Regions from separate parts of the Brevibacillus sp. FSL L8-0520 genome, predicted to be linked through region 2. Evidence: riboswitches for the same ligand, from Rfam matches in the RefSeq annotation. Region 2 holds a riboswitch; each other region holds the start of a gene.
What was found. A riboswitch is a leader RNA that binds a small molecule or an ion and turns the genes downstream of it on or off. The one in region 2 is predicted to bind lysine.
Positions count from the first base shown of each region.

Region 1: another riboswitch for lysine. It lies ahead of NSQ24_RS25615 (transporter substrate-binding domain-containing protein); the one in region 2 lies ahead of NSQ24_RS06280 (amino acid permease).
Region 3: another riboswitch for lysine. It lies ahead of NSQ24_RS08590 (aspartate kinase); the one in region 2 lies ahead of NSQ24_RS06280 (amino acid permease).

Region 1 is NZ_CP150171.1:5,292,794-5,302,642, reverse strand. It holds gene NSQ24_RS25650 (TerD family protein) at 1-452, shown strand, start outside; gene NSQ24_RS25645 (amino acid permease) at 922-2,310, shown strand; partial or broken gene NSQ24_RS25640 (HTH domain-containing protein) at 2,503-2,619, shown strand; gene NSQ24_RS25635 (response regulator transcription factor) at 2,701-3,306, opposite strand; gene NSQ24_RS25630 (sensor histidine kinase) at 3,303-4,424, opposite strand; gene NSQ24_RS25625 (DUF418 domain-containing protein) at 4,443-5,576, opposite strand; gene NSQ24_RS25620 (hypothetical protein) at 6,048-6,326, shown strand; lysine riboswitch at 6,467-6,652, shown strand; gene NSQ24_RS25615 (transporter substrate-binding domain-containing protein) at 6,766-7,602, shown strand; gene NSQ24_RS25610 (amino acid ABC transporter permease) at 7,688-8,428, shown strand; gene NSQ24_RS25605 (amino acid ABC transporter ATP-binding protein) at 8,449-9,189, shown strand; gene NSQ24_RS25600 (DUF4367 domain-containing protein) at 9,445-9,849, opposite strand, start outside.
Region 2 is NZ_CP150171.1:1,200,548-1,210,396, forward strand. It holds gene NSQ24_RS06270 (Lrp/AsnC family transcriptional regulator) at 1-385, shown strand, start outside; gene NSQ24_RS06275 (aminotransferase) at 382-1,566, shown strand; gene NSQ24_RS06280 (amino acid permease) at 1,660-3,102, opposite strand; lysine riboswitch at 3,218-3,406, opposite strand; gene NSQ24_RS06285 (cadherin-like beta sandwich domain-containing protein) at 3,785-7,666, shown strand; gene NSQ24_RS06290 (hypothetical protein) at 7,817-9,754, opposite strand; gene NSQ24_RS06295 (prepilin-type N-terminal cleavage/methylation domain-containing protein) at 9,755-9,849, opposite strand, start outside.
Region 3 is NZ_CP150171.1:1,709,651-1,719,499, reverse strand. It holds gene NSQ24_RS08620 (MDR family MFS transporter) at 1-24, shown strand, start outside; gene NSQ24_RS08615 (hypothetical protein) at 139-1,530, opposite strand; gene sdhB (succinate dehydrogenase iron-sulfur subunit) at 1,658-2,407, opposite strand; gene sdhA (succinate dehydrogenase flavoprotein subunit) at 2,426-4,186, opposite strand; gene NSQ24_RS08600 (succinate dehydrogenase cytochrome b558 subunit) at 4,205-4,816, opposite strand; gene NSQ24_RS08595 (DUF2507 domain-containing protein) at 5,218-5,664, shown strand; gene NSQ24_RS08590 (aspartate kinase) at 5,846-7,087, opposite strand; lysine riboswitch at 7,311-7,498, opposite strand; gene uvrC (excinuclease ABC subunit UvrC) at 7,593-9,368, opposite strand; gene NSQ24_RS08580 (DUF2164 domain-containing protein) at 9,402-9,662, opposite strand.

The sequences.
Region 1 (9,849 bases), 1.3 Mb from region 2:
ATATTGTGGCTGCGCTTCATTCTTTTACCGATCAGCCTTATTGCGACTTGCCGGAGTGTTTCGTGGGCTGGATGATGCGAAAGAAACCGGGGTCTGGCGAGATCTTCGAGCCAGCGACGGTGGAAAATAAAATCGATGTCGCAGCCGATACGCAGATTGCGATCCCCGTCATTTTCGATCTGGTGGAACGCACAATCATCTGGACCGACTTGGCGCTGACGAGAAATCCCGGCTACTACAACAACATAGAGGGGAACCAAAAAGGGATGGTCTTGATGGGGAAAGCCATGACTGCATTGCGGAAGCCAGACCTGTACGATTTATTTACGCTCCATGCCCAGGCAAGAGGGGAGCAAGTGAATACTCCGGAGCTGGCAGATGCGATTTTTTCCGTGGAAAACGGAGTAACTCCGTTTGATATTGAGCAGATTATGGCTGAGTTTCTTGTTTGAGTGAGAGTTTTATGCCTATCTCGGGTTGAGAGGAGCAGCATTGTACTGCTCTTTTTTTCATGGGGCTGTACAGTCTCAAAGGATAAACGTAAGCGTATGACTAGGCTGACTTTTGTTAGCTTCAATCAAAAAACGATTGATCAATAACATATTTTTTACTTTATATTTACACGAGACACATTGATTTACCAAATGTTTTTCCACCGAATATAATTGTGTTCACCAAAAAAACATATTACAATAAAAGCAATTCAGCAACGAACCCAAGGGGAATAGATGTTCCAGTTTTCTTACTATTGGGAATGCTGAGTAAAAAATGTGCAATCATGGAGTAGAACGGTTTCTTTCTATTACGTACAAACTATATGTACAAACACGGATACCCGCCTCTTCACTGCGGATCGGACCCAGGGTATCGAGAGCTTTCCCGAGAATTCAGCCAGAGGCAGCAGAAAGGAAGAGAACCGGAGTGGCAAACAAAGAATTGAACAGGGGCCTGCAAGCGCGTCACATCCAGATGATCGCTTTGGGCGGGACAATTGGTGTCGGTTTGTTTATGGGGTCGGCAAGCACGATCAAATGGACTGGTCCGTCCGTTATGCTTGCGTATGCAATTGTTGGGATTTTCATCTTTTTCATCATGCGTGCGATGGGAGAAATGCTGTATCTGGAGCCAAGCACAGGTTCGTTTGCGACCTTTGGCCACAAGTACATCCATCCCTTGGCCGGATATTTGACGGCTTGGAGCAACTGGTTCCAGTGGGTCATTGTCGGGATGTCGGAGATTATCGCGGTCGGGACGTATATGAAGTACTGGTTCCCGGATTTGCCCGCCTGGATACCGGGTTTGATCGCGATGGTGATTCTCGGTGCAGCGAACTTGTTCTCGGTGAAATCATTTGGCGAATTCGAGTTTTGGTTTGCGATGATCAAAATCGTCACCATCGTCTTGATGATCGTTGCCGGGTTTGGCTTGATTTTCTTTGGTATCGGCAACGGAGGAGACGCGATCGGATTATCGAACCTGTGGGAGCACGGTGGCTTCTTTACTGGCGGTTGGACAGGCTTTTTCTTTGCGCTCTCGTTGGTGATCGGGGCCTATCAGGGTGTCGAGCTCATCGGGATTACAGCAGGGGAAGCCAAGGACCCGCGCAAAACGTTGACGAGCGCGATTCAAACTATCATTTGGCGCATTTTGATCTTCTATATTGGCGCGATCTTTGTTATTGTAACCGTTTACCCGTGGGATCAATTGGACGCGATCGGCAGTCCGTTCGTGGCAACCTTTGCGAAAGTGGGGATTACGGCTGCGGCGGGGCTTATTAACTTCGTCGTCATTACGGCTGCGATGTCTGGCTGCAACAGCGGCATTTACAGTGCGGGACGCATGCTGTATACGCTCGGTGTAAACGGACAGGCTCCCAAAATATTTACGAAGCTGTCCGGCAACGGCGTGCCTTTGCTCGGAACGATCGGCGTTCTGGTCGGCTTGTTCGTAGGCGTTGTTCTGAGCTACATTGCGCCGGAAAATCTGTTTGTGTATGTGTACAGCGCAAGCGTGCTTCCCGGTATGGTTCCATGGTTTGTCATCCTGATCAGTCAAATCCGTTTCAGAAAAGCAAAAGGAGCGGAAATGGCCAACCATCCATTCAAAATGCCGTTTGCACCGGTGACAAACTACGCGACGATCGCATTTTTGATCATGGTACTGATCGGCATGTGGATTAACGATGAAACACGCGTCTCCCTGATTGCGGGTATTGTTTTCCTGGGTATTGTCGTGATCAGCTATTACGCTTTTGGCGTCGGCAAGGCCGCTCCATTGGCTGCGGACACGGATGATGAACACACGAACTGATAGAGTATCGGGCAAAAATAGAATAATCGCGATAATCGGGACATTGCTAAGCGATGTCCCGATTTTATTTTCTCAATCGAAGGCAGAAGCGGTGCTTTTGGCGAAAAAGTATTCTCAAAAGCTTTCCAAACAAGCGCGCAGGCCGCACAAAAACAAGGGAGGAAGCGTTGGCAACCAACGTGATACATAACAATGCGGGTAGATCGATTACTTTCCATGGTCCTGATCATCTCCAAAAAAGGGACGGTTACAGGCAAAGAGCTTGCAGAGCATTTTGAGGTATCGTTGCGAACCATTTACAGAGATATTTGTCCCATTTCAGCATGGAAAAAGAACTGCGGGAGTACTTGTTTCTGATCAACAAGGCGCTTAAGTTCTCGGTATAGGGATTTAAAGCCACCCTTTCTCATCGGCAATTTGCACGGCCTGCTGTCTCGATTCGGCTTCCAGCTTTTGTATCGCCGAAGATAAATAGTTTCGCACGGTTCCTTTTGTTAAGTACAGGGCCTTGCTGATGTCATCTGTCGTCATTCCTATTTTGGTCAGGCGCAGCATTTCGATTTCCCGTTCGCTTAACGGATTTTCCTCTTTCATAAAGAGTGTTGCCGCCAAATCCGTGCTGACCACGCGTTCTCCCTTCATCACTTTGCGGATGGATTCAATCAGAAAATCAATCGGTTCATCTTTTAGCAAGTAGCCATCCACCTGGGCATCGATCGCTTTCTTTAAATAGCCGGGACGGGCAAAGGTCGTGACAATCATGATTTTACAGGGCAGGTTGGCTCTTCTTATCAGCTCGGCCAACTCAAGACCGCTGATAAGAGGCATTTCGATGTCAAGCACGCACACATCAGGCTGGTGCTTTTGTATTGCCTCCCAGGCTTGCTTCCCATCCGAAGCTTCTGCCAGCACCTCAATATCGGTTTCAAATTTTAACAAAGAGGCGAAGGCGCCGCGAAGCATTTGTTGATCTTCTGCAATGACGACGCGAATCATAGCGCAGGGTCCTCCTTTCCTTGCCGACGGAGTGGAAGCTTCATGGAAACAACGGTTCCGCCCGTAGGCGAATCAGTTACGATGAAGGTTCCGTGAAGAGCTTGCATCCGCTCGTTCATCGACTGAATTCCATTTCCGCTTTTTTGGTTTACAAGCCCGACTCCGTCATCGGTAATCGTTACCCAATAATGATTGTCCATGGTTTCCAATTGTAGCGTACACCGCTTGGCCCGGCTGTGCTTGACGATATTCGTCATGGCTTCGCGGATAGAGAGAGCGACCATCGTCTCCTCCACACTGGATAACAGCGGAGGCTTCCCCTTTTCCACGACTTCAAATTCGATACCCGCTGTGTGCAGCAGCTCTCGGGAATGCTCTATTTCATTTGCCAGAGAGGTGAATTTCATATCAGAGACCAGTTCTCTGACTTGTTTCAAAGCGATTCTCGATGTGGCCAGGATATCCTTCAGCTCTTCCTTGGCCTGCGAGGGATCTTTGTCTATCCATTTTGTAGCCAGCTCGCTTTTCAATTTGATCATGGTCAGGGTTTGCCCCAGTGTATCATGCAGATCTCTCGCGATACGCTGCCTTTCCTCCTGTTGGATAAATTTTCCGAGCTGTTTATTTGCGGCATCCAACTCACCTTGCAGGGTCTTCGCTTTTTCTTTGATATAAATCACAATCGGAAAAAACATTTGAATAATCATAAACGGGAGAAGGATCGAATTCTCATCGAGAAGGTTGCCCGTTCTCTTCCAGAAAACAGCCATAAACATGAGGGCGATGGCTGCAATCCCTACACCAATATGCCATTTGGACTTTGATCTTCCCAGAAGATCAGCAAAGATGAACCCATAAAACAGGAGATTCGGACCGACATACATACCGAGCAGAGCAAGCGTAACAAAGCCGGTGAGAACGGCCGCCAAAAGGTATAGATTCCGATACCAAAGCCCCATGTAAAATGAAACGAGGAATGCCAGCAGAAGAATGAAGCTTCCCGAGAGACCAAGCGTTGAATTCGAACGTAGAACATAATAAAACAAAAACACAACCGATATGACATCTAAGAGCAGATAGTTTTTGATTTGTTCTCTCGGGTAGAGCTTCCTTATCATTGATAGCCTCCAGAGCGGTTATCTCGTATCGAAAATCCCTATTGCACGTCTACGGAGCGTTTCCATAGGTCCAAACCTGAAACCTTGAAGCCATGCCGTTGCAAACAGTATTTGGAATACGGATATTCCGATCCAAACTACGATAATTGTCACGGAATCCAGCTTTCCGCCAAGAGCAAAACCCCAACCGTAGAAAAGAATGGAACAAATGATATTTTGCATGACATAGCAGCTTAAAGACATTTTTCCGGCATTTTCAAGAAGGCCCCAAAGCCAATTCAACTTCGTATATTGTATCATTCTTCCAATAATCGCCAAATACCCTACGGAAAGAAGGGGCGCGAATAAATAGCGAACAGGGAGATCAAAAACGCCTCCAGGGATAAAAATCAACAGGTTTAAAGGCAAGCCGATAAACATTCCCAGTTTGAAAAGCTTGTCGCGCTGTTTTTTGCCGTTCTCATCTTGAGAAAAGACCCCCGCACGCATGAAGCGAACACCAAGCAAAAATAAAAAGACATTCATGGGAATCGTGAAGATCGCTTCCAATCTAAGCGGGACGAAATGAGACAGGCGATAATGGACTTGCTGCAGCCAAGAGCCGTCTCTATAAAGAGCGATGACTTCGTCAGAACCGCGCAGTGTCATATTGGCATCAATCAGACTAATCACCAGGATCCCCAGGATGGCAGTTGCATGCAGGCTTCCAAGCACTTTCATCGTTATGGATATCAAGCGGTCGCCGCCTTTGACGATGTAGGCGACGATCATTGCAGTTATGCCATAGCTCATTAAGATGTCATACTCCATGACCAGGGTAAAATGCAGCAAGCCTTCCAGGAATAAAAGCGAGGATACCCAAATATAGATTCCAGGCCAAGCGTTCCCTTTGCGAATGGCTTGCTGATATTTTAGCTCAAGTCCTACTCCAAACATGATTGTCAACAATCCCAGCAGCTTCCCGTTGACGAGAAATAACACGATCATCCTGATGAGATCGTCTTTTGCCCACCACCCAGAATAATCATATGTCGTAAGGTAGGTAAGATCCCCCAAATGGGCGAAAATCCATATGTTTGTCCCTAACGTCCCGAGGATTGCAAAGCCTCGCAGAATATCAAGAAGACGGATTCTTTCTTTGCGTTGTTCCATATCCCTCACCCTTTTGCGTATGAATTTCATGTAGTCTTAGTGTAGCCATGAAAAGAGCGAGGGAACATTCACACCTGTAAAGAGATGTTTATGACTCGTGTCATAAAGTTTGTAACAAGCAATCAAATCAAGCCGTTTGCTGGTCGGCCTCAGATGGTGGAATTGGCTCAAGGCTGTTTTCCAAGGGACAGGAAGAGGATGGGAGTCCCCGCTATGGTAAGTAACAAATGATAAAATACGGGTGATGCTATGTTTATAAGGAGATTGGTACCGTTCGTCGTCTGTTTCCTGCTGGCTGCTTGTGCGAGCTCTACTGTAAGCATTGATAAAATAAAAAAACTGAGCTTTCAAGTATTCTTACCGGAGTCTCTGCCGGATGGTTATACTGAACAAAAAACGCTCTTGGATCTAAATGAAGGGTCTCTCTTAATCTCGTACGTAAACAGCGATACGTACATTGAACTTCTGCAAATGAAGAAATCAACATACGACTACCATCCGATGATCGAGTGGTACGCAAATAAAGGCAACAGTCAGAAATCCGATGATCGGTTTGAGATAGTCGGCAATTATGTGGTAGATATGGATAATTCGTTAAACAAACAAGGTGTGTGGGAAGCAGTATTTCTGCCGAAACAAGACTTGGACAGTCAGACGAAATACAACGAGCTTCGCTATTATCATCTGCAGTCAAACAGCAACGAAGAAGAGCGGAAAACATTCATGGAGAGCCTCGCCCCCATACATTGATGAGAGGAATAAGTCTTTTTGCGCATACAGGAACGCAAAAAATAGTCTGCCAGCATCATTTGGAGAAAAGACCCAGGTTGACAGAATTAACATAACATTGTAAACTCAAAAACATAATTGAATATGGACCTCACTTAAAACAGTGAGGTAGAGGTTGCGATATTTAACAGTCCTTGGCGGAGTTCGAGAAAGCGTTGATGCCAGGGAGAAGGAAATGTCGCCGAAGCTTGCAATATTTCTCGGTATTGCATTGCTGGGTCTGCAGTTAAGAGCTGCAGGACTGTCTCAATAAATGACCCGATTTATTGAGTTGTGCTATCTCATCTGGGAAAAGAGAGGTATTTGGGCAACTATGTTTGTAGTGCGACCTGAGTCTATCTCAGGTCGCTTTTTGCATTTTTTCAGCCAAAAAACCAGAAGCCAAAGGAGAAAATGAACCATGAAAAAACAGTCATCATTCATAGCTATGTTTCTATCCGCTGTACTTTTGCTCGCAGGATGTGGGACAGGCGGAGGCAGCTCGCAATCTGCCTCAACCGATGAGGGAACATTCAAGGTAGGGATGGAAGCGGGATACGCTCCGTTCAACTGGACCCAAATGGACGATTCCAACGGTGCTGTGAAAATCGACGGCAATGCGGAGTACGCAGGCGGATACGATGTAGAAATTGCGAAAAAGATTGCGGATGGCCTGGGCAAAAAATTGGTCATCGTGAAAACGGAGTGGGATGGCCTTGTTCCTGCATTAACCTCCGGCAAAATCGATGCGATCATTGCAGGGATGTCTCCAACTGCAGAGCGCAAACAAACGATCGATTTCTCGGACAACTACTATAAATCCAATTTGGTCATGGTCGTGAAAAAAGGCGGAAAATACGAGAACGCTACTTCGATCCAGGATTTCAAAGGGGCAAAAGTGACTGCCCAATTGAATACATTCCACTATTCCGTGATCAATCAAATCGAGGGCGTCGTTCAGGAGCCTGCGATGGACAACTTCCCGGCGATGCGCGTAGCGCTTGAATCCGGAATGATTGACGGTTACGTCTCTGAGCGTCCGGAAGCCGTCAGTGCCTCCACGGCCAACCCGAACTTTGCCATGGTCGAGTTTACGGATGGATTTACGACCTCGGAAGATGATACGGCCATCGCTGTCGGCGTGAAAAAAGACAGTGAATGGACGAAAAAAATCAATGAGATTTTATCCGGCATTTCGGAGGAAGAGCGTACCAGGATCATGGATACAGCCATCAAAAATCAACCAGCAGCACAATAATCGCTTGCGAACCGGCTGCATCTCCATGCAGTCGGTTTTATGCGCATAGGGCAGGGGAGCTTCCCTGCATGAACGGAGGAGAACGATGAGCTTCGAGTGGATTGTAAAAATCATTTCCGAAAACTGGCCCATGTTCCTTCGCGGAGCGGGAATGACCCTATTCATCGCTTTGCTCGGAACGATTTTGGGAGCCATCATTGGCCTATTGATCGGGCTTATCCGGACGATCCCCGTTCCGGAGCGGGGAGCCAAAAGGGCGATTTTGAAAGCAGTCAATGCCATTCTAGCTACGTATATCGAATTTTTCCGGGGAACACCGATGATTGTGCAGGCGATGGTCATCTACTACGGTTCCGCCTTGGCATTCGGGGTTGATATGGACCGGATTCTGGCCGCCGTCTTCGTCGTGTCGATTAATACGGGAGCGTACATGGCCGAGATTGTTCGCGGCGGGATTATTTCGATTGACAAGGGACAGTTTGAAGCAGCCCATGCGATTGGGATGAATCACGTTCAAACGATGATGAATGTCGTGCTGCCGCAAGTGATTCGCAATATCCTGCCGGCAACGGGGAACCAGTTTGTCATCAATATCAAGGATACTTCCGTACTCAATGTCATTTCGGTCACCGAATTGTATTTCACGACCAAATCGATTGCCGGGAATAACTTCAGATATTTCGAGTCCTTTTTTGTTGCGTGTGTGATGTATTTCATCATGACCCTGATCGTCACGAAAATTTTGCGCTATTTCGAAAGAAAGCTGGAAGGCCCGGACAATTACGCCGTAATGGCGAATCCCGTGCAGGTAGAAGGCAAGAAATAATCGAGGAAGGAGGCGAGCATATGGAGGCCATCATAGAAATTAAACACGTCAACAAATACTTTGGCAGTCACGAGGTATTAAAGGACATCGATTTTTCGGTCAAAAAAGGAGAAGTCGTCACGATTATCGGTTCCTCCGGATCGGGCAAATCAACGCTGCTTCGATGCATCAATCTATTGGAAAAGCCGAGCGGCGGGGAAATTATGTATAAGGGTGAAAACATTTTAGACGAGAAGCACGACATTTTCACCTACCGCCGAAAGCTGGGCATGGTATTCCAGCAGTTTAACCTGTTCAATAATCACAATGTGCTGAGCAATTGCGTGGTCGGGCAAGTAAAGGTGTTAAAGCGATCCAAGGATGAAGCTGAAAAAGTCGCGATGAAGTATCTCAAAATTGTCGGGATGGACAAGTATGTGAACGCCAGGCCGAATCAATTGTCGGGCGGGCAAAAGCAGCGCGTGGCCATTGCGCGGGCTCTTTCCATGGAACCGGATGTGATGCTGTTCGATGAACCGACATCGGCGCTTGACCCGGAAATGGTGGGCGAGGTGCTGAAGGTGATGAAGCAGCTTGCCGAATCCGGTCTGACGATGTTGATCGTCACGCATGAAATGGAGTTCGCAAAGGAAGTCTCCGATCGCGTGGTCTTTATGGACAAGGGAGTCATCGCAGAGGAAGGAAGTCCCGAGCAAATTTTCAACCATCCGACTCAAGAGCGGACGAGAGAATTCTTGAAGCGGACGTTGCGCAGCTCCTGAGTGTCTGATACGTTTCGGAATGTTGATACGTTCCAGAGTGTCTGATACGTTGCTGAGCGGTGAGCGTCTCCTGCACGCGCATCATTATAAAAAGAACGCAGTGAAGGCAGTTTTTACGCCAAAAGCCAGGTTCCTCCGGTGAGGGAGCCTGGCTTTTCGTATTTGTTATCACATTTGGCAAGTTCATGTAAAGAAAACACTTATCGCGCCCGTTCTCCGGGGACATTGATTACGCACAAGACCAGGAGGGCAAGTTTACAGCGACTCGGCCATCTTCTTTAGCTCATCAATGGGGGCGTTCGCTTTCAGGCTATACACCACGCCGTCTTTTTCCCATACCAATACCGGGAGCTGTTTTAATTCAGGATGCATAAAGCTTGACAGAGGTGCCGTTCCGACGAAGGCAGTTCCCTGGCCAAGTTGAACAGGCTTCATGTCTGCGGTATCCTCTTTCGAGAGAGTTCTCTTTTCGTGCACCAGAGAGAAGTAGCTTCCTGTGATCCCTGCTGCCCCGTCGTAAATCGTGATGGTCGAGCTGCCTTTGTAGATGTTGGCGCTAATTTTGACGTTCTCTTTTTTCACGTTGCCGGGTAGATAGGCCGGCAATTTGACAGCCGCGCCAAACAGTTCCGAGGCTTTGGCGGTATCAAGCTCATGTAC
Region 2 (9,849 bases):
CGCCGCGCTGGAAAACGAAAAAGTGATCGTGAAATACCCGGCGCTGATCAACTGGGAGCTGGTCGAGGACCATCCGTACGTCACGGCTATGATCGATGTCAAGGTAACGCCGAAGCGCGATGTCGGCTTTGACGAGGTGGCGGATCGCATCTGTCGCTTTCCTGAGGTCCAGGCTGTCTACCTGATGTCCGGAGCCAGCTACGATTTGTCTGTCGTGCTGGAGGGCAAAACGATGCGGGAAGTGGCTGCATTCGTTTCGCAGAAGCTGGCGACGATGGATTCGGTCGTATCGACAGCGACGCACTTTATTCTGAAAAGATACAAGCATGACGGCATCCAGTTTGAGGACCGGGATGAGGACCGCAGGATGGTGGTCACCCCATGAGTCAGCACACTGTGTTACGAAACCGCCTGTCGCAAACTGTTGCTTCGCTCAAGCCGTCCGGCATCCGCCGCTTCTTTGATCTGGCGGCTTCGATGGAGGGCGTCATCTCGCTCGGCGTAGGGGAGCCGGACTTTGTCACTCCTTGGCGTGTCCGGGAAGCATGCATCTCATCGCTGGAGCGGGGCTATACGGCCTACACGTCCAATGCCGGGCTGTTGGAGCTCAGAAAAGAAATTCACAAATACCTGGAGGAGCGCTTCTTTGTTTCGTATCATCCGGAGACAGAAATGCTGATCACTGTCGGGGCCAGTGAAGCGATTGACATCGCGCTGCGCGCCATCATCGACCCGGGCGACGAGGTGCTGGTCGTAGAGCCCTGCTACGTATCATACGAGCCGGTTATCCGGCTGGCTGGCGGGGAGCCTGTCTTCCTGCGGACGAACGCTGAGCAGCAATTCAAGCTGACGCCGGAGGAGCTGGAAGCCCACATCAGCCCGCGGACCAAAGCGATTATCTTCTGCTACCCGAACAACCCGACGGGCAGCACGATGACTGCCGAGGAGTGGAGCAAGCTGCTTCCGGTGATTGAAAAGCACGATCTGCTGGTCATCTCCGACGAGATTTACGCCGAGCTGACCTATGGAAGAATGCACGACAGCATCGCGGCTCTGCCGGGGATGAAGGACCGGACGATCTTGATTTCCGGCTTTTCCAAGGCATTTGCGATGACGGGATGGCGGCTCGGCTATGTCTGCGCTTCTCCCGACCTGCTTGCGGGGATGCTGAAAATCCATCAGTACACGATGCTGTGCGCGCCGGTAATGGCTCAGATGGCTGCCTTGGAAGCGCTGCGTCACGGACAGGCAGACATGGAGCGGATGGTGGAGAGCTACCGTCAGCGCCGCAACTTCGTCGTTCAAGGGTTTCAGGACATCGGCCTGGCCTGCCATGAGTCGGAGGGAGCCTTCTACGCGTTTCCTTCCATTCGCTCTACGGGCCTGGAGGCAGCCGAATTTGCCGAACGCCTGCTGATGGAGGAAAAGGTGGCAGTGGTGCCGGGTGATGTGTTTGGCGACTGCGGCAAGGGCCATATTCGCTGCTCCTATGCGACTTCGCTGGAACAGCTGCAAAAGGCGCTGGAGCGGATGGGACGTTTTGTCCAAAAGGTTTCTGCCAAATAAGATTGGCGTGCATGGAAAAAGGCCGGGAGCTGATCCCGGCCTTGCCTGTTGGATGGTGAGCACATCATTGCAGGAGAGCAGGAGAGCCGCCGCTTATGATTGCTCGTTGGTCAAATCCACTTTGTGCAGCGGAACGACCTTGGTTTTTTTCGTGTATTTGTAGCCCAGCCAGACGAGGATGAAGAGCGGCAGGCCGATGTACGATACAAGTGCGCCGCCCCAGTCGATCGTCTCGCCGGTAAAGGCGGTGTAGTTTTGGCCAAGCACGACGATGAGGCAGATGATGAAGGCGAGGATCGGTCCAAACGGGAACCATTTCGCCCGGTAAGGCAGTTGCTTCAGATCGTAGCCTTGTGCCAGATACGCCTTGCGGAAGCGGTAGTGGCTCACCGCAATCCCGAGCCAGGCGATAAAGCCGGACATCCCGGAAGCATTCAAGAGCCAGACGTAGACGGTGCCATCCCCGAACAGCGAGGACAGAAAGGCAAACATCCCGATAAGCGTTGTCAGCAGGAGGGCGTTGGTCGGCACGCCGCGGCTGTTCACTTTGGCAAAAAGCTTGGGAGCTCTTCCTTCTTTGGCGAGAACATACAGCATCCGCGTAGACGCGTACATCCCGGAGTTGCCCGCCGAGAGGACGGATGTCAAAATGACGGCGTTCATGACAGAAGCGGCAAAGGCAAACCCCGCTTTTTCAAACACCAGCGTGAACGGGCTGACTGCAATGTCCGTAATGTCGCTGTTTATGAGATTCGGATTGTCGTACGGGATCAGCATCCCGATGACGAAGATCGCAAAAATATAGAACAGCAGGATGCGCCAAAAGATTTGCTTGATGGCTTTCGGAATGTTGCGGGCCGGGTCCTCGCTCTCGCCTGCGGCAATCCCGACCAGCTCGGTTCCCTGGAAGGAAAAGCCGGCGATCATGAAGACGCCGAGCATCGCCATAAAGCCGCCGCTGAACGGCGCATCTCCCTTGGTAAAGTTGTGGAAGCCGACTGCTTCGCCGCCCATAATGCCAAAAATCATCAATACGCCGACGATGATAAAGATGATGACCGTACTTACTTTGATCAAGGAAAACCAATATTCGGATTCGCCGTATCCTTTTACTGATAACATATTTAAGCCAAACATAAGGACGAGGAAAAGCGCGCTCCAGAGAATGGACGGCGTGTCCGGGAACCAGTATTTCATGATGAGCGCACCGGCTGAAAGCTCGACGGCAATCGTGATCGCCCAGTTGTACCAGTAATTCCATCCGAGCGCGAAGCCGAGGGACGGATCGACAAATTTGGACGCATAAGTGCTGAAGGAGCCGGATACCGGCATGAACGCCGCCATCTCACCGAGGCTCGTCATCAGGAAAAAGACCATCAGGCTGATCGCTATATAGGCAACCAAAGCACCGCCCGGACCGGCAGAGTGAATGGAGCCGCCGCTCGCCAGGAAAAGTCCGGTACCGATCGATCCGCCGATGGCGATCATCGTCAAGTGACGGGCTTTCAATCCGCGTTGCAATTGATTGGAAGACATAAAATAAAAACACGACCTTTCTCTTGATTTGCGGGAAGGAAGGCCGGAAATAAAAATACCACCACAAGCCAAAAACGGCAAAAGGGCGGTATGATCCAATCCCCACCAAGCCTTCACGGAAGATAGCACACCACGCTTGCTCGGCTGGCAAACGTGACAGTTCTGTCCCTTGTCGGGTACAGCCCCAGCCTGTGTGTACAGAGAATACACGGCAGACTTCGGCAGCTTTTCCTTCTTCTGGAGTCATCAATCTTCTCTGGATCTCGTACAGAATAATATAAAAGCCGCGACCTCTATCCTCATCGTGTCTGATGAGGATAATTGCTATGAGATTATGTTATGGTTCAAGTATATGGGTTTTTCCTTTAAAATCAAGTGTGATTTTGTGGCAGTGAGGTCCGGGACATCGCGACGGTCTATTATTTTTGGTTTATCGAAGCTGGAGAAGGGTACGAAGGAAAAGAGGGCCATGCTCTGACAGTATGAAGATTATGGTGTGGATATGACAGCTAATGGGATCGCAGGCTGCAAAAAAATGTGTAACAGATGCTACAAAAACCATCTAGTCATCTAAGTCTTTATTCATGGTAAAATAGTACCATAATTAGGAATGTTAGATGTCTTCCCTTCAAAGACACTGCATAGCTCGAACGCAAATAAAGGAAAGAGGTGAGCCGTTTTCATGAAGCGGAGTCTGCATCGACTGTTTTTGATGTGCCTCGCATTTCTGATCTGCTTTACCGGTTTTTCGCTGGAATGGACAAGCAGTCCTGCTATGGCTGCGTCGGCGGTAAATCGCACGAACGATCCGTTAAACGGGGATTGGTCCAAGCCGTATGCCGTAAAGTACGATACGACAGAGGCCGATCTGATGGTCCGGGTCGGGGATATCGACAATCTGGGCGGAGGCTGGCCGAACGGCTACGATCCATTTTCGGGAAAAAGCACAGGGGCCCCATATCCGAAAGTAACTCACCAGCCGACCGATCCGGCAGGAACGGACCAGCTGATGGTGATCAGCTCCTTTCAATATCCGGATTTGCGGAACCCCAAAAATGATGCCAATGATCATGTGGCGGACGGCTATACCCGAAACAATTACAGCAAGACAGCCAATCCGGTCGTTCCCATCAAGGTAACCTTTGACACGAAAAACACCCCGATCGAAGGGGCCATTCTCCAGATGTTCATCAATGACTATCAGCCGCGGAAGTATCCGGGGCGGGTCAAATATACAGCCGAGCTGAACGGCGTCCGGGCGCCGTTTCTGGAGAACGTTATCAACTCGCTCAACCAGCATGGGCCGATCGGAAAGCTGATCAGCGTCCAAATTCCGGATGAATACCTGCCGCTCTTGAAGGACGGAAGCCTGACCATCCTTCTCGATGACAAGACGACGCGAAATCCGTACGGAGACGGTGCAGCCATCGATTTTGTCAAGCTGCTGATCAATCTCGGAGAGTACAAGCACACCGGTACGATCAAAGGCAAGGTTACGGATTCGGGCTCGCCTCCCAAGCCGCTCGCGGGTGCTGTCGTATCTGCCGGGGGAATTGTTTCGGCAGTGACGAATGCGAAAGGCGAGTACATCCTCCAGGATGTCCCCGCAGGTCTGGTCTCTGTGGAAGCGGCCAAGGACGGGTACATCCCGCAGCTCAAGCTGATTGAAAACTTTGAGGCAGGAGACACCGCTATACTGGACTTTCAGCTCGCCCCGCAGCCAAGCGACAACGCCTACCTGCAAAATCTGACGGTAAAAGGGGAGACACTGGTCCCGCTTGAGCCCGGCTTTGACAGGTCGCAAGGCAGCTATGACGTTCATTTGAACAGCCATGTCCAAACTGTTGCGATCACCCCCACGCTCGAAGACAGCAGGGCGAGCATGACCGTAAACGGAGAGAGTCATCAGAGCGGCACCCCCAAGGTGATCCCGGTCAAGCCGGGTGCGACCAAGGTCACGATCGTCGTCACGGCGCAGGACGGAAAGACGAAACGCACATACGAGGTGACGATCCATACGCCGCTCACATCGGTGGACCTCGCCCGTTCCCTGTCCAAATCGGCGATCAAGCTGGGGGAAACGAGTGTAATCCGCTACACGGTCACGCCCAAGTCCTTTTCGGCTGAAGGATTGGCCGACAAACCCGCCGGCAGAGCAACGGGGATTCGTCCGTTCTTTTTGCTGAATCAGCCGTTTGTCTACGGAAAAGGCTATGACATCGGTTATGAACTGGACAAAGTGAAGGTGAACGGAAAGGGGAATTCGAACAACGGCGGACTTGCTTTGGGTGGAAGAGGAAAAAGCCATTTTCTCAGTGTGATGAGATCGGGCTATAGCGGCGAAGTGTCTGTCAACCAACAGCTCACTGCGGAACCGAGCGCAAAGCAGGATGACATTTTGGACACGCTGAAAGATTTGATCCGCTCGGGAGTCAAGGAAATCACCATTCCCCTGGTAGACGAAAGCCAGCTCGCCGATATGCTGAAGGGCCGCGATTCGGTCACGGTCAACGCCTTTGCCACTTTTGGTTTGTCTGTAGTCAACAACAGGGTAATCGCTAATTTTGCGGGCTATGGTCCGTTGCCGGAGACATTCGCCGTCACGGACGTTACGCTGACCGAGCCGTTCCCTGCGGAGGTGCCAATCGAGAGCATCGATAAGTCGTGGAGCAAGCGAAGCGACAATGGGACGCTGACGCTGAAGCTTCCGGACATCACCTACGAGCGCAAAGGGGATGTGTATCAGGCTGCGCCCGTTTCGTTTGGCATAACCGTGAAGCCGACCAGGACCGGCACGTACCTGCTGTCCGACTCGCAGCTGACGTACCGGGAAGGAAACGCGGTCAACAGCCGTTTCTTCAACAATTTGACACTGCAGGTGGATACGAATATTCCGCCAGTGACAGGACTGAAGGTCACCCCGGAAAAAGCCTCGATCCTCGTAGGGGAGACGGTCGGCTTGAAGGCCAGAATTACGCCTGACAACGCCGATCAAAGCGTGATCTGGACGTCTGCTGACAGCAAGGTCGCTACAGTCTCCTCCAACGGCATCGTCACGGGGGTGAAGCCAGGGCGTGCGGTCATTACCGCCAGAACACCGGACGGCAAATTCTCCTCCTCAAGTGAGATTACGGTAACGAGCAAGCCAGTCCTCGACCTTGCTGCGAACAATGGCTGGGATGCGATGTATCCGGAAAAAGCGGTTGTAACGGCGGAAGTCATCGATTTTCCAGAGTCGTTCCCGATGAAGCTGACAGTCAAGGTTGGCGGTGCTGAGCTCCCCGCCTCAGCGCTGTATGAAGCAAAGCCGTCTTCTTTGGGAGATGGGCGACAAAAGGTCACCTATACATTTGAAGTGGAAGCGGCTCGCAAGAAAAGCGGCGAGGAAATCGGCGAAGTGCTGAGAGTGGGGCCGACGCCTGTCCAGGCAGAGGCGAAAAACGCCAGCGGCAAATCGGCCGATCCTGTGAGCAATACCTTGCTGCTGAATCCCGTAACGGCATTTGCAGCGACACTGGAGCGAGAGGGTTCGCCATTGAATCAAAAGGGCAGCTTGAAGGCAGAGCCGACAACGCTGGTCATGGAAGACGTGAAGTTTTTCTGGATGCCCGGTGTCGACCTTTCGGAGGTGGGCGCATCCTCCCCGTGGGTTCCTTTTAATCTGGGCAACAAGGCGACCGGCATTCCCTTGAATCCCTCCGGTCCGACCACGCTTGTCGTCGGGATGTTTCAGGACTTTAACCGCGATGGAAACTATGCCCAACCGGATGGGACACCGGATGAAAATGAAATTGTCGTTCGCGAGGTGTCATTGGGACAACCTATCGTTCCGCCTGATTTTGAACTGAGCCAGGGCTTGACGCTGCCGGACAGCGCAAAAGTCATTGTCACCCCTGTCATGGATACCGTTGACGAGCATACGCAATGGTTTTACAGAGTAGGGACGGGCGAGTGGCAGTCTTTCCCGGTGGCTTTCGACAAGAACGACAAGGGGAAGGCAAGAGGAGAGTTTTTGGTCGATTACGTAAAAGTGAACGGCAAATACGTGGATACGCCGGTTGCTGTAAAGGCGGTAAATCCGCTGAATGGCGACATCCATTTGGGGATTCCCACCGTAAAAACGGCGATCATAGAAGTGCCCAAACCGGGAAGCGGCGGCGGTGGGGGTGACCCGGATTATGATGATTTGCCCAACCTTTACGTTAGAGTGAACAACGGTACAGCAGCTTTGGAAAACAGGGCTGTTCAAGTGGAGATCGGGTATTCGTTCCGAGCAGAGAAGGATCTGGAGCTGGCTGCAGCGAGATATGCGATTGGCGATTCCGATGGGGATGCGGACTTGCTGAGAGAAATCGTTGCGGGTAAAGGAACCAGTATTCTGAACGGGAAGCAAAACAAAATCGTCAAAAACCTGAAGACAAGCTCCGGTCAAAGTCAAACGTATCAGATCGCGATCTTTGTGAAGGTGAATATTTATCACTCTTTAACAGGCGAGCTATTGGAGAGCAGGCCGTATCAGAAGATCGAAACGGTCACCGTCAAAGCGAAAAACAACTTGAACTAGCAAAAAGAACCTGGAGCTGTGAAAGGCTTCAGGTTCTTTTTGGCTTGATAGGGTCGTTTCTATTTTTGGCCCGTACGGGGAGGGGCGAGACGAGGGGGAAGGCCGAAAAAGCCGAGCATCCCCGGACTCGCTCAGGATATCACTGAACGTTTACGGAACGAGCTCCACCTCGTCGGGGTGGGGACTGTACTGAAGATCGTACAGATCGACGAAGAACTCCTCGGCAACAGGCAGGCCGGGGGTCTCCTGCTCGAAAATCCTGCGGTTGAACTGAATGGCCAGACGGGAGGCGAGACGGTCGTCCTCGTTTCGTTTGGTGTTCAGCTCGATGTAGGAGGACGGGCCGCCAGTCGCAATGCCGCCCTGGATGCGGTTAAAGGAGGCAACCGAGTAGATTTCCATTGACTTTTCCGAATAGAGAAAGGCCGAGATGGGCGGAAGCGATTTCCACGCATCGACGCTGCTCGTATGATCGGTCTCCTCGGTGTAACGGGAGGTCAGGCTGATCTTGCCGGTTGCGACGATCGCCAGATTCTTGTCGTCCAGGTTGGTAATCTCCCGGATCAGCACATCGCCATCGACAAAAATGGTGCCGTTGATGCGGATGTCACCGACGATGTCCAGATTTCCTTTGATATAGATCGTTCCCTCAAAGGTGAAGGGCTCTCCGCTGTTTCTCTCGGAGGCGTCCGCATCCGGGATGAAGGAGCCCAGTCTGCCCATTTCAACCGTAGCCAAAGAATCCTCGTCCGAAGAGGCAGGTGCGATATACAGCTTGCGCACAGATCCCCCGGCCAATTCATCCCCGGTCAAGCGGGCGGTCAGGGATACGGCGGAGGAGCCGTCCAAGCCTTCCTTGCTGTCTTCGGCCAGAATCGCGATGGATTCGCTTCCGGTAGGAATGTCGATGAGGCGGAACCCTTCATTCAGATACGCGTAGTCCCCGCTGTGCTCTTCCAATTGAACGGACTCGTCTGCTGCTACTCTTTCTTCGTGCGAGCTTGCTTTTCCCTCACGTATCATTTGAGAGATGTATTGTTTCGTCGACTCTCCTCCAGGGAAGGACAGAGACCTGGCCGAATCGATTGTATTTTGCACGACGGGAGGCTCATAGCCGGGCTCGTACGGCCTGTCCGATGGCGCGGAGAGAAGCGTCTCTTTGCTGTCTTTGGGCAGCGTCTTGGGAGAAAAAAGCGACGCCAGGCTTTGCCGGTCAGAGATGAGTGCCTGGTCGGCTTCGTCTGCGAGCGTTGCAGCGGAAGGAGCCTCCTCCTCCAGTCTCTCAAGCTGATACAGTCCGCTAACCAGTCCGCCGGAACGATTCGCATTCTGTGAAAGCGACAGTACGCCTTCCAAATATGGAAGGTTCTTTTCAAAAGAGCCTGATGTCCACTCGGCGCCTTGCCCATCGGGGGTCTCCTCGCTGTACCGGTAGTGTGTCGCAGTGACCACATGGTGAGCCGTCACATTGCCGATGATGTTGGAGCCGCCGAACAGGCGCAGCTCTCCGGGAGTGCTGACTGCATAATGAAACGGTGCGGCGATCGTGTTTATGTACACGGTAGAATCCAGGCGAACCCGGCTTTTCACTACGGACAGGTCTTCGCTTCCGCGAGCCGGAATGCCGATCGCGGAGACCTTCAGCTTCAGCACGTATGGCTGTCCGGGATCTTTCTGCAAACGGATTTCGTCCAGAATGCGGTAACCGATGGCGAAGCCTTGGGCTGTCCCGTCCGGCAGGGGAGGGAGCATGGTTTGCTTGTAAGGGCCCTTCTCCCAGTCGGTGTCGTTCATTTCAGCGGCGATATTGCTTAGGACGTTCTTGATTTTTTCCTGGCCGCTCCCATCTTCCAGCGCTTGTGCAAGTTCCTCATCGTCAAAGGAAAGGTTTTGCTCGGCGTATTTTTGAAAGTAGGCCAGGCCCATGTCAGCCAGCATTTTCCCTTGAATCTCGTCTTCGGAGAATACGTGCTGCCGGGAGCTTTGCGCGACGTAGCTGAGGATGGACAGCCCGAGCACCGTAAACAGCACGACGATAAACAGGACGATCAAGAGCGCGCTTCCGCGTTCGTTGTTGAGGCGGTTCATCTACTCACTCCTCTGCAGATTGGAGACGGCGAATTCCGTTTTGACCAGGCGAATGTAGCTGTTGACTTTGCCGGATGCTTCTGTTCGCTCCAGCT
Region 3 (9,849 bases), 510 kb from region 2:
CCGGAGCCGGAGACACAACAGTGATAGGGACGATTTACAACAACAAGGCCCCTGTCGCAGAGCCGGTAGCATCCAACTCGCGGCAAGGGCCGTTTATCAATTCCCATCGTATGTACACCGGGTTTCAGCAATACCTCTTTACAGCTCGACAAGCTCGCCGGACTCACCATCGTACATGCAGTCACAGTCAATGACGTAGACAGGAATCGCTTTCTTTCTGCCGCGTCCGCTAGGGTCCGGGTAGTGGGGATCAAACATGTATCTCAGTTTGACAGTTACTCTGCCCTTCAGCGCATCCCAGGCTTCCGCTCTGGTTCGCAGAGCTTTCCGGAAATGGTCGTTTCCTGCGATTCCTTTCTCTTCGGCATGATCGCCTTCTCCCGCTTTGACACTCCGCCAGAAATCCAAAGCGTCTATAATCTGAACGAGTTCCCATGTATCTCGGTCAAAAAAGAAACGGATGCCTCCCCCCATCAAGAGCGGTATGCCGTGAATCATACGATGTACGTGGACGACTACCCGATTTTGGGGGAAGCTCTCGACAGCTTCCTGATCCGGTTTGCGGGTGTAGACGTACTCAAATGGATCGTCAGCATAGGCGGTGGATAAGTACGATCGGACAAGTTCCTTGGCAAGCTCTTTTTCCTCCATCGCAAGATCAGGGAAAAGCGGATGGGGCGCGTCGATCGCTGCTTCTGTCACGTGGTCGGAAAGACGCAGCTGCTCACGGTAGTCCTTGGTCCAAATCGGCTGTTCGTTCCATTTCACTGGCTTTGCGTCCGCTTCGTTCTGATACAATGCAATTCGCTCCAGCACCACGATTTCATCCGAAAACAGAAGTTCCCCCGTTTTGGCGTGAATGACATGCTCATGGCAGACATAGAACGGTTTTTCCAGCGAAAGGACCGGAAGATAGCCCAGGGACAATTGTTCTTCCGTGAGCTTTGCCAAAAGATTGCCGTCCGATATCCGTTCTTCGCCCTCTTCAAACTCGCAGTCATCCCATCTGCAATACAGGTGAAGAAGCTGATTATCATCTGCGTCCAGCCTTATGTCAAATTGCTGGTAGCTTCGGAATGGAATGCCGGCGCGGGCCCGGGAAAAGCTGAGCTCGTACCATTTGTCTCCGCATAACCGCTTTTTCCGGACTACAAGCTCGCCCAGATCAATCGGCAATCCGAGCTTTTCTATCCATTGGATGATGTGCCCCGAGACCTTCCTGTACATCTCATCGTCCATGTCCTCTACATCAAGATTCTCAGCCGTCTGGTCACTGCCATACCGATAGAAGGCAGTCAGCTTTCCCGTGCACGCATCCAGCACGGCGAGTATCGTATTTTTGTTTACCAGGCCTTCCTCATCCAGCTCCGGCTCTCCTCTTTTGTTCCACATCACTTCCATTGTATAGAAGGGCGTCTGGTTCTGTTCGCTATTTCGATAGATGCCGCTCGTTATGACTTCATGCGTACACGGTATGTCTGTCCACTGCTCTATTCTCTTGATCGCTTCTTCAACGGTTATCAGCTTCAAGGGCCATTCCTCCAAAGTACAAAAAATACACCTCTCTTTCAGTACGTGTGAAGAGCCCTGGTGGTTTCCTGAAAAAAAAGCGTACATCCCAGAGCGGATGCACGCTTTTTGAAAGCTGTGTTTCTTCTTACGAGAAGAAGAAGCGTTTCACAGCGTATTTGGTTGTTTCTTTGTTCATGTGAGCGATCGAAGTGGTGAGCGGAATACCTTTCGGGCAAGCCTGCACGCAGTTTTGCGAGTTTCCGCAGTCACCGATACCGCCGTCCTCCATCAATGCTTCCAGACGCTCATGCTTGTTCATTGCACCAGTCGGATGCTGGTTGAACAAGCGCACTTGCGAGATAGCGAAAGGACCGATGAAGTCGGATTTTTGGTTGACGTTCGGGCATGCTTCCAGACAAACCCCGCACGTCATGCACTTGGACAGCTCATAAGCCCATTGGCGCTCTACCTCAGGCATGCGCGGACCTGGTCCCAGATCGTGGGTACCATCGATCGGAATCCATGCTTTGACGCGTTTCAGGGCGTCAAACATGCGGCTTCGGTCGATAGAGAGGTCGCGCTGAACCGGGAAGGTGCTCATCGGCTCAAGACGGATTGGCTGCTCCAGCTTGTCGATCAGAGCGGAACATGCCTGACGCGGCTTGCCGTTAATCACCATCGAACAAGCGCCGCACACTTCCTCCAGACAGTTGGACTCCCAGTTGACCGGGGAAGTCTTTTGTCCTTGTGCGTTTACAGGGTTGCGCTGAATCTCCATCAACGCACCGATCACGTTCATGTTCGGACGGTACGGGATTTTAAATTCTTCCACATACGGAGCGCTGTTAGGGCTGTCTTGACGAGTGATTTTCAGATGAATAAGCTTTTCTGCCATGATCAGTTCCCTCCCCTCTTACTTCTTCTTCTTGTCAGACGTATAGTCACGTTTACGCGGCGGAATCAGGGAAACATCCACGTCTTCGTAGTAAATTTCCGGTGCAGTCGTCTCCGGATTGTACTTGGCCATCGTTGTTTTCATGAAGTTCTCGTCGTCGCGCTCTGGGAATTCAGGCTTGTAGTGAGCGCCGCGGCTCTCGTTGCGGTTCAATGCGCCGAGCGTGATCACGCGGGCGAGCACAAGCATGTTCCACAGGTGACGAGTGAAGGATGCGCCGGAGTTGCTCCATTTGCTCGTATCGTTGATGTTGATCTTCTTGTAGCGCTCCATCAGTTCCTGAATTTTTTCATCCGTTTTTTGCAGACGGTCATTGTAGCGCACTACCGTTACGTTATCGGTCATCCACTCACCCAGTTCCTTGTGGAGGAGGTATGCGTTTTCAGTGCCGTCCATCTTGAGGATGTTGTCGTACTTCTCTTGGTTTTGCTTGGTATAGCTGTCGAAGATCGCAGAAGACAGATCGTCGGCAGACTCATCCAGACCGTTGATGTACTCGATCGCTTTCGGACCAGCCACCATTCCGCCAAAGATCGCGGACAGAAGCGAGTTCGCACCCAAACGGTTTGCACCGTGCTGGGAGTAATCGCACTCACCTGCAGCAAACAGACCAGGAATATTGGTCATTTGGTTGTAGTCTACCCACATGCCGCCCATCGAGTAGTGAACAGCCGGGAAGATTTTCATCGGAACTTTGCGCGGGTCATCCCCGACAAACTTCTCGTAGATCTCAATGATTCCGCCCAGTTTTACGTCGAGCTCTTTCGGGTCTTTGTGAGACAGGTCCAGATATACCATGTTCTCGCCATTGATACCCAGCTTCATGTCTACACAGACGTGGAAGATTTCGCGGGTCGCAATGTCGCGCGGAACGAGGTTTCCGTACGCCGGGTATTTTTCCTCAAGGAAGTACCACGGTTTTCCGTCTTTGTATGTCCAGACGCGGCCACCCTCACCACGAGCGGATTCAGACATCAGGCGCAGCTTGTCGTCGCCAGGAATCGCAGTCGGGTGAATTTGGATCATTTCGCCGTTCGCGTAAATGACGCCCTGCTGATAAGCCGCAGACGCTGCTGTACCCGTATTGATGATGGAGTTGGTGGATTTACCGAAGATGATACCAGGTCCACCGGTAGCCATAATGACGGCATCTGCGCGGAAAGAGCGAATTTCTGCAGAGCGCAGGTTTTGTGCCGTAATCCCCTTACAGGTGCCTTTCTCATCCAACACGACACCGAGGAAATCCCAATATTCGTACTTGGTCACAAGACCTTCCGCTTCAAAACGGCGAACTTGCTCGTCCAGAGCGTACAGGAGCTGCTGACCGGTTGTCGCACCAGCAAAAGCGGTACGGTGATGCTTGGTTCCCCCGAAACGGCGGAAGTCCAGAAGTCCTTCTGGTGTACGGTTGAACATGACGCCCATCCGGTCCAGCATGTAGATGATGCCGGGAGCGGCGTCACACATTGCTTTTACAGGCGGCTGGTTGGCCAGGAAGTCTCCCCCGTATACGGTGTCATCAAAGTGTTCCCAGGTGGAGTCGCCTTCCCCTTTTGTATTAACGGCACCGTTGATACCGCCCTGCGCACATACGGAGTGGGATCGCTTTACCGGAACCAGGGAGAACAATTCGACGGGAACGCCTTTTTCTGCTGCTTTAATGGTAGCCATCAAGCCGGCCAAGCCACCACCGACAATGATCAGTTTACCTTTTGCCATGTATGAGTCCCCCTATCCCTATTGAATGAACGCTGCCATCGCGCTTAAGCCGATGAACGAAACGATAACGAAAATACCCATGGTTACGTAAGTGGCAATGCGTTGGGAACGCGGGCCGACAGTGATTCCCCAGTGAACGAGGAAAGACCAGATACCGTTGGAAAAGTGGAACACGGTGCTGAGAATCCCGATTGCGTAGAAAATGATCATTACAGGACTGCTCAGGATATTGGCCATCATGTCATAGTTGACTTCGGCACCCATCGCTTTTGGAATACGTGTCTCAAATACGTGCCATGCGATAAAGATGAGCGTGATAATACCTGTCAGGCGCTGCCACAGGAACATCTGGTTCCGGAATTGACTGAAGCTGCCGACGTTGTGCTTTGCTTGGAAAGCAATGTAGATCCCATACACAGCGTGGAACAGGATGGGAATGTAGATAAAGACAAATTCCAAGACAATCAAAAACGGAACATGTTCAATCAATCCTACGACCTCATTGAACGCTTCCGGTCCTCGGGTTGCCTGATAGTTCGCTGTCAAGTGGAACAAGAGAAACAGCCCGACTGGGAACAAACCGAGTAATGAGTGAAGCCTGTGACTCAAAAAGCTATGGCCTTTCGCCATACAGTGGTCCCCCTTTCAATTATATGTCGCGTCCTTTTCATAGAGCTTTTCTCCACTATCCTAACCCATTGCCACCATGGTTACACATAATCGAAGGGCGACTTTCTCCCTGGGCGTGGCAAATTGTGTCGGAATACGGAAAAAAGTTGGGCAAAACGTTGACCAAAACCAATTGTACTCCTGTCTTTATAGAGCGTCAAGACAATGAATAGACTAATTCTATTTTTAGAATGGACTAAAAAAATTTGCTATTTTCTATGAATCTGTCATATCCCGCTTCTCTTTCTCATACTACTATATCAAGTAACAAACCAGACCGCATTCTCTCGCAGGCCTCGGTGCAAAACCTTTGCAAAAAGGGACAAGCACCGGCCGCCTGTGCTAGAAAAGGAGGCATCCCGGTGAAAGAACAGGAACAACTCGGGGCACTGCTCCCCTCCCGTGTCATTACCGACATCGAACGCATTCACATGCCCTACCTGGGCTATCATCTGCTTCGCGAAAAACTGACAAGCACTCTTTTGGGAGAAAGCGAGCAAGCCATTCTCCACTGGCTGGGAAAAGACATTGGCCGTCAGATTCCGATCCAGTCCGCAGCGGGCCTCGTCATGCCTTTTATCAGGCTGGGCCTCGGCAAGCTGGATGTCCTGGAGGAGGGAGAGCGTCATTATCGATATCGATTGACGCACACGATTTTTTCATACATGCCGCCTGAACGAATTTTGCGCTCTCTGGCCCTGGAATGCGGAATCATTGCCGGAGCCGTCAACAGGTGGCAGGGCAGGGAGCCGGAGGTGCGAATGGAGCTGGCCGAGAAGGGGAGCGTCTTGATCTCTTTGGCTGTTTGAATGCGTGATTCTTCTGGTGCCATCACCTGAACAAAAGTCCCGGATCAGCTTCCCTATATTTATATAGAAGAAACAGGAAAATGGAATCAAATGCGCCTCGCTGCAATGAACAGCCAGACGGTCATATTTAACCCCCCTCTTCAACGAAAAGGGGGGAGGCGACTCTTGTATGTGGTTGTGCTTACAAACTGTGCACCACGGCTTCTTCGCTTACGTCCAAGCCGTAGGCCGTATGCAAGCTGCGAACTGCCAGTTCCGTAAGTTCTGCGGGAATCACGCAAGAAACCTTGATGTCGGAGGTGGATACCATTTTGATCGTGATGTCCTGCTCGGCCAAGACGCGGAACATCTCGGCGGCAACCCCCGGATTGTTCACCATGCCGGCACCGACGATCGATACCTTGGTCAGGCCCTCTTCATGATCGACTTTTTCAAAGCCAAGCTCTGCCTGATTGGAGGAGAGGGTTTCCAGCGCTTTTGGCAGGTCGCTGGCAGCCACCGTGAACGAGATGTTCGTCACGTCCGCATCATAGGAGCTTTGGATAATGATGTCTACATTTACCTGGTTGTCAGCCAGCGTATTGAAGAGGCGGGACAGGGTTCCCACTCGCGCAGGCATGCCCACGACCGTCAGTTTTGCCACATCTTCATCATGTGCCACGCCGCTTACTACTCTTCCTGTTTCCATATTGGCAACCTCCTCTACGTACGTACCTTCTTCAGCCGTAAAACTGGATCGGACGACGAGCCGCACTTTGTATGTTTTGGCCGCTTCCACAGAGCGCGGGTGAAGAACACCGGCCCCCAGATTGGCCAGCTCCAGCATTTCGTCATATGAGATACTGTCCAGCTTTTGCGCGGACGGAACGACCCGCGGATCGGCCGTATACACGCCGGCCACATCCGTAAAGATCTCGCATCTGTCGGCATTCAGGCCGGCTGCAAGCGCTACGGCAGAAGTATCGGAACCGCCTCGTCCCAATGTGGTTATTTCTCCTTCGGCACTGACCCCTTGAAACCCTGCCACAATGACGACACGTCCCCGGGCCAGTTCCTTTTGAATCCGCTCGGTTTTGATTTCCGTGATCCGCGCTTTGCTGTGGATCGCTTCTGTTGTGACACCAGCCTGCCAGCCGGTGAGAGAAATGGCGTCATAGCCGCGCTGATGCAGAGCCATGGACAAAAGTGCGATGGAGACCTGTTCACCTGTCGCCAAGAGCATATCCATCTCGCGCTCCGAAGGGTAGGCGGAAATTTGTTTGGCCATATCCACCAGCACATCTGTCGACTTGCCCATCGCGGATACGACAATGACCATATCATGGCCCGCTTTTTTATATTCAATAATCCGGTCTGCTACTCGAAAAATGCGTTCAATGCTACCAACGGAGGTCCCTCCGTATTTCTGCACGATCAACCCCATGCGGCTTCTCTCCCTTTTCCTTGAATAGACCAATGTCTCTATGGATATTCTCTGTCGAAACGAAACGTTGCATGAGTCTTTTCCTTATCAAAAAAGGCAACGACAAGGAAAATACCTGCCGTTGCCTACGTAATAGACAATATCGGTTCCTCCTTCCCTGGACCACGCAAGCCGCTGGCACAAAGCATGACAGTACAGCCCCTGTCATCTACACGCAGCAGACTCGTGAGATAGCTCTCCATCCGGCAATGGGGTATTGCTCGGATGACAGTCCTGTATTTGTTCAACACAGGCCCAGCACGCAAGGAAGCGGGTCTTCCCTCCGTACTTCGGCGAATCCCCCTTTCCGCTACCCGTCAACGATCCCGATCTCAGGGTGGTACTCATGGTTTTCGCGCCTCTACCTCACTCCAATAAAGGGAAGTGAGGTTACATATTCTGTTTGAAAGGGATTATATCACGCAAAAGGCACCGGTTCAAATATTATTTTGAACAATTTCTCAGCTCACATCTTCCTGAGATGGGCGATAATCTCCCGGGCCAGCTTGTCGCCAATCCCGAGCTGCCTGAAATCCTCGACAGTCGCCTCTTTCATCTTTTTCAGCGAACCAAAATGCTGGAACAGAAGCTTGCGCCGTTTTTCGCCGATGCCGGGAATGTCGTCCAACTGGGAAGAGAGCATCGTCTTTGTCCGGGCCTGCCGGTGAAACGTAATCGCAAATCGGTGGACCTCATCCTGCACGCGCTGGAGCAGGTAAAACTCATAGCTGTCCCGCTTCAGCTCGACCGGCTCGGGCGGATTCCCGTAGAGGAGCTGGGCAGTCTTGTGCTTTTCATCCTTGGCCAGACCGCATACCGGGATGTAGAGCCCCAATTCATTTTCCAGCACATCCATCGCAGCGCTGATCTGTCCTTTGCCTCCGTCAATTACGATCAGGTCGGGCAGCGTCTGGTTTTCCTTCAGCAGGCGCGTGTACCGGCGCCGGACTACCTCGCGCATCGAGCCGTAATCATCCGGCCCCTCGACGCTTTTGATCTTGAATTTCCGGTACTCTTTTTTGTCCGGGCGTCCATCTGTAAACACGACCATCGCAGAGACCGGCTCTGTCCCCTGAATGTTGGAGTTGTCAAACGCTTCGATCCGGTGCGGGGTTCCGATCCCGAGAATATGGCCCAGATTGTGCACAGCCTGAATCGTCCGGGCATCGTCCTTGGACATGAGCGCAAATTTCTCCTGCAGGGCAATGCGGGCATTCTCGCTGGCCATCTGCACCAGCTCCCGCTTTTTGCCGCGCTTCGGCGCATGCACCTTCACGCCCAGCCACTCGGCGAGCAGCTCCGGATCGCTTTCCTCCGGCAGCAGGATTTCCCGGGGGAGGGCATTCTGCTTGTCAAAGTAAAACTGGCTGACGTAGGACATGAAATCCTCTTTTTCGCCGCCGTAGTAAGGAAAAGAGGTCGTATCCCGCTCAATCATTTTGCCTTGCCTCATATAGAAAACCTGGACGCACATCCAGCCTTTCTCTACAGAAAATCCGATGATGTCGCGGTCGACCGTATCGGTGAAGGTCACCTTTTGCTTCTCCATGACCGCCTCGATGCTGCGGATCTGGTCACGGTACTCCTTGGCCCGTTCAAACTCCATATTCTCCGCCGCCTGCTGCATTTTCTCCGTCAACTGCTTTTTCATTTCCTCGTGGCCGCCGTCGAGAAAACGGGCAATCTCCTCGACCAGCCGCTGATTCTCCGCCGCCTCTACCTCGTACACACAAGGCGCCAGACATTGTCCCAAATGGTAGTAGAGACAGACCTGCTTCGGCATCGTTTTGCACTTGCGCAGCGGGTAGAGTCGATCCAGCAGCTTTTTCACCTCGGAAGCCGCGCCCGCGTTCGCGTACGGACCGAAGTAACGTGCCTTGTCCTTCAGCACTTTGCGGGTAATCTCCAGCCGCGGCTGCGCTTCGTTGGTGATCTTGATGTAGGGGTACGTCTTGTCGTCCATCAGTTTGACATTGTAGCGCGGATTGTGCTTTTTGATCAGATTGCACTCCAGGATGAGCGCTTCGATCGCTGAAGAGACGACGATGTATTCAAAATCGGCAATCTCGCTGACCAACAGCTGCGTCTTGCCGTCATGGCTTCCGGTAAAATAGGAGCGAACGCGGTTTTTCAGCACTTTGGCCTTGCCCACGTAAATAATTTCGCCCTCTTCGTTCTTCATCAGGTAGCAGCCCGGCTTATCCGGCAGGACTGCCAGCTTGTCTTTCAAGGAGCTGTTCACGGCTGCTCCCTCCCTTTCATGTACTCTCTACTCTCATAGACCGCTTCTGCGGTGCTGGGCAAGCGGTTGTTCCAGTGTATAAAAATCATCCTCCAGAGCGCTCATCCGCTCCAGCATCAGCTTGCGGCAATCCTCAACCGCCTGATTGTAAACGACAGGACCCAGGGTTTTCACAAAAAAATCAAGCATCTGCTCTGCGGCCAGACGCCCCAGCTCTTCTCCCCGCTCATCCTGAAAATACAACTGAACCTGGTTGATCACATGCTCTCTCTGTTCACGTGGAAACTTTGTCATTTTCACCTGAGTTCCTCCTCCCGCTCATTTGTCACACGTTTCTTTCATAAAAGATTTTGCAGGAAAACCATGTATGGCAATCTCGGTACATCGAGGTGACTGGCTCAAATTTGAAATGCGCACCGAATTCCCCCGCACACATCTGAAAAAAGCAGATTGAGGGAACATACGTTGTCCTTCCATGTTA